DNA from 2 places in the Exiguobacterium sp. SH0S2 genome. Region 2 is predicted to be linked to the other one. Evidence: riboswitches for the same ligand, from Rfam matches in the RefSeq annotation. Region 2 holds a riboswitch; the other holds the start of a gene.

Region 1 (4,010 bases), on a different contig from region 2:
GCTCAAATGTCCGTCGACGACGAAGTAGATGTTGCCGCCATGTTTCGGCAAGAACGTGACACCGAGCGCCTCGAGCCGACGGACTTCCGCTTCAAGGTCATCGACGTACAAGGCGAAGTGAACGGGTCCGGCCGCATGTTTCGAATACGGCGATAACGTCTCGTCGGTCTTCGCCGTCTGGAGTTCGATATAGAAGTCGCCGAGCTTGAGCCAACTGTTGAACGCCCGGGTATGGAAGTTGGGTGACTCTTGGACGAGCTCAAAACCGAGCGTTTCATAAAATTGCTTTGACGCCGCATAGTCGGGCGTTTGGATACAGAGATGGTGGATTTGTTTCATCGTGTCACTCCTTTGCTTTCATTTTAGCGAATAGGAGCCTGAAGCGGAACTTTTCTTGAACGAAGACGTATACGACACCGAGGAGGGATACATATGGAAATCCAATACGAATTGACGGAAGAAGACTACATTCACTTCAACTTGAGTCATATTAGACGTTCAAAGATAGGAAAGAGGATGCTATTCCTGCAGCGCATCATCGGGCCCGTCATCATTTTAAGTGGTGGCGCTTTGACGTTCGCGACATTGTTTCAAGATACGAGCTGGTGGTTGTTTGGGGTGTATGGCGTCATCAGCCTCATCTGGTTTCTGTATTATCCGAAGTATTTTGAACGGCATATCCGAAAACAGACGAAGCGGATGATTCAAGAACGAAGCAATGAAGGCATGATCGGCCCGCATACGATGGATCTGGATGAAGACGGTCTTCGTGACAAAAATGCGTTCGGGGAGACGAAAGTCTCATGGAGCGGCATCAAGGAAGTCGTCGAGGAAGCCGATTATGTGTATTTGTATAACTCGTCGGTCAGCGCCTACATCTTGCCGAAACGCGGGCAGGACATGGAGGAGGTACAACGATGGCTACCGATGCGTTGACGATTCAACCGATTGATGAGACGAACTTGGATGCGGTCGTCGCCTTGACCGTCGCACCTGGTCAGGCCCGCTTTATCGAAACGAACGCGGAATCGCTCCGCGAGATGGACGTCGACGTCAAGTACGCGTGGACGTGCTACGCGCTCTGTCGAGACAATCAACCGGTCGGCTTCATGATGGTCGGGGCCGAGAACAAGGTGGAGCGTTACGTCTGGCTCGACCGCTTTATGATTGATATGGATGAGCAAGGGAAAGGCATCGGGTCAACATTTTTGCAACTTGCGATTGAGTGGATGCAAGAGCGATTTGATGTCGATGACATCATCCTCAGTCTCCATCCGACGAACGAACCAGCGAAACGGTTTTATGCGAAGGGCGGATTTGAGGACAGTGGCTTGATTGATGAAGCGAACGGGGAAGAGATTTGGGTGTATCACGTGAAGCAGGGACAGCCTTCCTAAGTCGGCCGTCCCTGTTTTGGTGGTTGTTGTTCAATTATCGCTTCACCGTGAGTGGACGCAACTGTTTGACCCGCGTCAAGACGATCCAGCCGAGGATGGCTCCGGTCACGCTCGAGGCGAGGAAGGCCGGGAAGAAGAACAGCGCCCCAAACTCAGAACCCATTAAGATTTTCGCGTACGGGACGGCGATGAGCGAGGCAATGACACCCGTCCCGATGACTTCACCGAGCGCAGCGAAAGCGACCCGGTTCGTCCGCACGTAAAATAGTCCAGCAAGCAAGGCGCCGATCATACCACCTGGGAAGGCGAGCAACGACCCGGTCCCGGTCATGACACGGACGAGTCCGGTCACGAACGCGACGAGGACGGCACCAATCGGACCGACGGTGACGGCGGCGATGACGTTCACCATATGTTGCACCGGATAGGCCCGGGCGACACCGGTCGGGATGGAGATGAACAGGGAGCCGATGATGGCGATGGCGATGAGCATCGCCATCCAAGTGAGTTGTTGAATACGCATGTAGTGTCTCCTTTCAAAATGAAAACGCCACTTCTCCAAGTGGAAAAGTGGCGTGGACAGACAGACGTATCCAAGCCACTTCCCTACGCTGGTATGAGCCAGATCAGGTTCGAAGGGTCCGGCAGTTGCCGTCTCAGCCCGAAGGCTCCCCTAGTGGTCGTTTATTGGTTTGAGTATAGCATAACGTTATTTTGTTGCCTCAATTTTTCGCGGTCGGAAGATGAAATAAATGATACCGCTATACAGGGCGTATAAAAACAGGGAAAACACGAGATTGATGACCCACGGGAGTGTACCCATAAATACGGTGACCGAGGCGTTACGGAACCAGCCGAGTGAAAGACATAGTCCGACAAAGCTGAGCACGATCGTCGTCCAAAAGCTGATATCTGGACGCCTCGACACGCGGCGAACGACTAGACCAATTATGAAGCTGAAGACAGCCGTCGCACCTAAATACATATAGAGTAGCGCATCGACCGGGTATGAATAATAGACAACGTCCATATTATTTCCTCCTAAACGAAGTGTGGTGAAAGGAAGTGAGGTCAGTGAGGGATGCGATCCCATGGCGTGACGAGTCTTACCGTGAACAGTTCGAGCACTGGCTCGATGGCCATGTGCCAGGCGTGACGTGGCGGGTTGTGAAAGATACCGACTTGACATACTTGATGTATGGAGAGTACGGAGCAGACCGTTACTACGCCAAGGCGGTGACAGCAATCAGTGGTGGCGAGGCTGAACTGTCGATGCATCTAGCCGAACGGCATCCGGGACTCGTCCCGGAGGTCATCGCCATTGCCGCGACACGCAACTGGCTACTTATGCGAGACATCGGCGGGGATGCACTTCGTGAATACCCCAAGCACAGTCGGTACAAAGCGGCTGTGCGTCAATATGCGAAACTACAGAGAAAAGAAGCGAATTACACGGATACGCTTTTGGCCTACGGTATCCCGGACCGGCGTCCGGCTCGTCTAAAAGAAGAGATACGGACGTATTTACCCGAGTTATGTACGGGGTTAGATCGAGATAAGGCAGAGGCGGTGCTGGCGCTCCAAGACAAACTCCTCACCATGTGCGACGAGCTCGCGACTGGGGTGCCGATGAGTCTCGAGCACGGCGACTTACATGGCGGCAACATCTTTTGGCGCAAACAGACGGATGACTTATGTATTCTCGATTGGGGCGATGCGACCGTCACCCATCCGTTCTTCAGCGTCCGTGTGTTTTGGAACGCGCTCTACGACTTGTTGCCAGAAGACGATGAAGTCGCATGGTATGAACAGATTCAGAAGATGCGTACCGTCTACTTGGCTGAGTGGGAAGGTGTAGCGCCTCGGGACGTGCTATGGCGCCATTTGTTGATCGCTGAAGAGCTCGGTTGCGTGTATCGGGCGCTGTCGTGGCATGTATATGTGACCAACTATCGGTATGATCCGTCCGAGTCAGCCGATAAACCGGCCCAATGGCTCAACTTGTTCCTCGAGTATCGGGACTTGAAACGTCGCGGTACGTGATCACTCGTTCTTCTCGAGCAGGTTTTCATAATCCGTCTCGTTCCAAAACAGCTGGGCGATCGACTCCGGTGCTTTCAAAATCTCACCGTCTTGGTCGTAGACGATAGCGTAGCCGTTTTCGATCTCAAAGACGATCAAGTCGGCCGTCACTTCCTTGACGCCGTTCCCGGCAATGATGACGTTCTCGATTGGGTCGCGTGCGACTTGAACTCCCCATTCGTCGAGCTCGACGATGAGCGCTGACGTGTAGGCATGGCGGTCGTAAATCGATTGAAACTCGTCTTGCGTCAATGTGACGTCGGTCGGGGGGGCACTCGTCCCGTATTTGCGCTTCTCAATCTCCTCAACGAATTGCGTGAACGACTCTTCTTGCCAAAAGAGTGGTGCGACCGACTCGGGACCGTTGGCGATCTCACCGTCTTCATTCTCATAGACGGTCGCGTACGTGCCGTCGTCGAGCTTGAACGGATAAATATCGGCGTATGTATGATGGATCCCGTCCCCGGCGATGACGACGCGTTCGAACGTCTCACGGAACGGTGTTAGCCCTTGGGTTTCGAGCGCTGCTAA
Region 2 (4,010 bases):
TCCGTCGACATGAAACCTTGCGCAGCATGGTGTTCTGCCTCAACGAGGGCATCCATGACTGGTGCGTGCGGCTTCTCGAGCTCTTTCCCTTCAAGGCTCGCGAGGAACCCTTCATAGATGACGAGGAGACCTTGACCGCCTGAGTCGACGACACCGACTTCTTTTAAGACCGGTAACAAATCAGGTGTCCGCTCGAGCGACGCTTTCGCTTCCGTGATCACTTGCTCCATGAACTCATTGAAGTCGCTCGTCGACTCAGAGGCACGGAGCGCTTCGTCGGCCGCTTCACGAGCAACCGTCAAAATCGTTCCTTCAACCGGTTTCATAACCGCCTTGTATGCCGTGTCGACGCCGCGTTTGAGTGCCTCGGCAAAGTCGAGTGTCGACAATTCTGTCTTTCCTTCGATCGATTTACCGAAACCACGGAATAATTGGCTCAAAATAACACCCGAATTCCCACGGGCCCCCATAAGTAGGCCGCGGGCAAACTTCGATGACACGTCAGCGATGTTCGCTGTGTCGAGTGCGGCCACTTCCTTCGCACCTGAAGTCATCGTCAAATTCATGTTCGTTCCCGTGTCGCCGTCTGGGACCGGGAAGACGTTAAGCGAATCCACGTAATCTGCATTTTGGCTCAAGTTGGCTGCACCGTTTGCGACCATTTGCGCAAACACCAATCCATCTAAACGTTTTAACCCCACACCAAATCCTCCTTCGTTCTCGTCAGTCATTCGTCAGACGAACGCCTTGTACGAATATATTTACCGACGAAACGTTTAATCCTAAAGTTTCACCGAGCGTGTATTTTACACGACTTTGCACGTTGTACGCGACTTCCGACACTTTCGTCCCGTAGCTCACGATGATGTGCATATCGATATGTACGTCTTCTCCATCTTGACGTACGACAACGCCACGCGCATAATTCTCACGTTTGAGCAGTTCTGCGATCCCGTCTTTCAGTTGAGCTTGTGACGCCATTCCTACGACGCCGAAACATTCCATCGCCGCACCGCCCGCGAGTGTCGCGACCACGTCGTTCGTGATATCAATATTGCCATATGTTGTCTTCATTTCAATTGCCATATGGAGTAGCCTCCTTTATTCGGAATGATTCCTACAGTATATTCTACAATAAGTACCTAGTTATTAAAAGGACATGCCCCTAAACTCGGTCAATTGTAACCGCAACCCTCATTCATTATTAAAATCCTCATCCGTAATGTCAAGTTTTTTTCTTGTCATCCGGTTATTTTCTAGTTGCATCGTGAAAAAACCCATGCTAATATAAACGAGTGTCTATTAGGACGAACCCACATAAAAAAGGAGGGGAAACGCATGGCACGTAAATGCTACGTAACAGGTAAGTCACCTAAGTCAGGTAACAACCGTTCGCACGCACTCAACAAGACAAAACGTACTTGGGGTGTAAACGTACAAAAAGTTCGCATTCTCGTTGACGGTAAACCTAAACGAGTTTGGGTTTCAGCTCGCGCTCTTAAATCAGGTCTCGTTGAACGCGTATAATTACCATACACGAACGAAATAAATCCCAGCGGCATGCGCCGATGGGATTTTTTTTGTTTATTTCTTTATATACATAATCAAGACGTTGCCGCTATGAACGAGCAAATCCGCCTCTTCCGCCGACCACTCGTTTGAGATCGTCAGCGCCTCATGGCTGACGACGTCATGGTTCTCGAGCGGGTACTTGACGCCACGAATCGAGACCGAGGCCCGTTTCCAAGGTACGAGCGACAAGTAATGGTCAGGACGACGCGGGAGACGATAGTCCCCTTTTCCGACGAGGCGCACTTCTTGCCCGTCTGCGAACAACCGCATCTCGGGGTACGCCTCGAGCAGACCGACGTTGCTGAGCGTCATATCGAGTCTGCCCCCGAGTGCACCGTACACGTCGATCACGTCCGCCCCTTTCCCTCGTGCCGCCTCGAGAGCGATCTCAAGGTCGGTCACGTCTTTTTCAGACGGATAACGGACAGCTTCCTCCGGCACGGTGCCTGTGAACGAATCAAAGTCACCGACGAGCAGGTCCGGCTTCATCCCACGGTCGAGCAGCGTATGATAGCCGCCGTCGACGCCGATGACGTAATCGGCGTTCCGAGGAAGCTCAGGGACCGCTTCCGGGCTCGCAGCCACAATCAAGACACGCATTATCTGATGTCCCGTGTCGCGAGCGTCGCGAAACGCGGCGCCGACGTGAACAAGAGCACGATCACGACCGCCGAGACGAGGAACGACGGCAACATATACGTCAAGTTATAGCCGAGCGAGTATAAGACGACCGGTCCTTCCGCATACTCGGCGAAGAAGACGATGCCGGAGACGACGTGCGCAACGTAGCGGAGCGCCGAGCCGATCAACGCCCCGAGAATCAAATAGAACGTGAGCGTTTTCTTGGCGCCGTCTTTTGCCGACTGTTTGACTTGCCCGGCGAAGATGCCGGCGACTCCGACGAGGCCGTAGGCGACCGTGTAGTCGAGTAAAAACTGGACCGGCGTGAAGATATAGGCCCCAAATAACAGTTGTAGCGTCCCGACGAGCGCGCCTGTCGCGAGTCCGCCTCTCAATCCATGCCGATAAGCCATCACGAGAATCGGCAGCATCGCCAAGCTGACTGCTCCGCCTTGCGGCAACCGATATGGGATGAGCATGTCAAAGATCAGTCCGAGCGAGGCGAACAGCGAGATTTCAATGAGCGCCTGTAGTTTTAAACGTTGTTTCATCTTATTCCCTCCTTGATATGAGTGAACGACAAAAAGCAGCATGACGTAAACGCCATGCTGCTATCGTGTAGCAACGTGCATTTTCGCCACATCCCTACGTCCGTGTGAACGGAACAGGTTCAAAGGGTTAGCTCATGCCTCTCAGCCACAGATGTGACACCCCTTGCGACAATATTTGTTGTTCTACAGACGATTATACACGAGACGCGTTGCGAATGCTATCGATTGCGTCTTTATAGCTCGGTTCGTTATAGATGGCTGAACCGGCAACGAGGACGTCGGCACCTGCGTCGATACAAAGTTTTGCCGTCGCAGGATTTACCCCGCCATCGATCTCGATCTCGAAGTCGAGACGACGCGCTTGGCGCATCTCGCTGAGCGCCGCGATCTTCGGGACGACTGCTTCGATGAACGCTTGGCCGCCAAAGCCAGGGTTCACGGTCATGAGCAACACCATATCGACATCCCCGAGCACGTGCTCGATTGACGACAACGGTGTATGTGGGTTCAAGACGACACCACACTTGGCGCCGGCTCCTTTGATTTGTTGCAATACGCGATGCAAATGGTTTGTCGCCTCGACATGGACCGTGACGATATCGGCGCCTGCTTGAACGAAGTCCTCGACGAACCGTTCCGGTTGGTCGATCATCAAATGGACGTCTAATACCATGTCCGACTTGTCACGCAAACTTTTGAGTACCGGCAGTCCAATCGAGATGTTCGGCACGAACTGACCGTCCATGACGTCAAAATGAATGTAATCGGCCCCTGCTTCTTGGACCGCTTTGACCTCTGCCTCAAGGTTGGCAAAATCGGCCGACAGGATCGATGGTGCGATTTTAATCATGTTAGTACCTCCGTTGTCTATCTTTTAATTCCTCCATAAACGTAACATAGTTCGCATAGCGGGTGGAAGCGATTTCTCCGGCCTCGACCGCCGCTTTGACGGCACAACCTGGCTCGTTCAAATGGGCGCAACCACGGAATTTACAGTCATCGTGCCGCAAGACGAATTCAGGGAAACACCAACGCATCTCCTCGACTTCAAGTTCTTCCGGGAACTCAAGACTCGAGAATCCAGGTGTATCGGCGACGAACCCGTCCGCGAGTGTGATGAGCGTGACGTGACGCGTCGTATGCTTCCCGCGGCCAAGCGCTTTCGAAATTTTACCAGTCGCGAGTTCGAGCTCCGGTGCGACCGCGTTCAGCAACGAACTCTTCCCGACGCCGGTCTGTCCGGCGAACACGCTCGTCTTGTCTTTG

What was found. A riboswitch is a leader RNA that binds a small molecule or an ion and turns the genes downstream of it on or off. The one in region 2 is predicted to bind thiamine pyrophosphate.
Region 1: another riboswitch for thiamine pyrophosphate. It lies ahead of thiW (energy coupling factor transporter S component ThiW); the one in region 2 lies ahead of thiT (energy-coupled thiamine transporter ThiT).

What each region holds. Positions count from the first base shown of each region.
Region 1 covers NZ_SJVB01000002.1:732,460-736,469, reverse strand. Annotated here, with positions in the region: gene EVJ21_RS08475 (VOC family protein) at 1-339, opposite strand, end outside; gene EVJ21_RS08470 (YcxB family protein) at 433-936, shown strand; gene EVJ21_RS08465 (GNAT family N-acetyltransferase) at 918-1,397, shown strand; gene thiW (energy coupling factor transporter S component ThiW) at 1,432-1,920, opposite strand; TPP riboswitch at 1,984-2,082, opposite strand; gene EVJ21_RS08455 (hypothetical protein) at 2,107-2,427, opposite strand; gene EVJ21_RS08450 (aminoglycoside phosphotransferase family protein) at 2,472-3,440, shown strand; gene EVJ21_RS08445 (hypothetical protein) at 3,441-4,010, opposite strand, start outside.
Region 2 covers NZ_SJVB01000001.1:494,166-498,175, forward strand. Annotated here, with positions in the region: gene EVJ21_RS02570 (DAK2 domain-containing protein) at 1-701, opposite strand, end outside; gene EVJ21_RS02575 (Asp23/Gls24 family envelope stress response protein) at 724-1,086, opposite strand; gene rpmB (50S ribosomal protein L28) at 1,339-1,527, shown strand; gene EVJ21_RS02585 (thiamine diphosphokinase) at 1,585-2,172, opposite strand; gene thiT (energy-coupled thiamine transporter ThiT) at 2,172-2,744, opposite strand; TPP riboswitch at 2,819-2,918, opposite strand; gene rpe (ribulose-phosphate 3-epimerase) at 2,938-3,594, opposite strand; gene rsgA (ribosome small subunit-dependent GTPase A) at 3,596-4,010, opposite strand, start outside.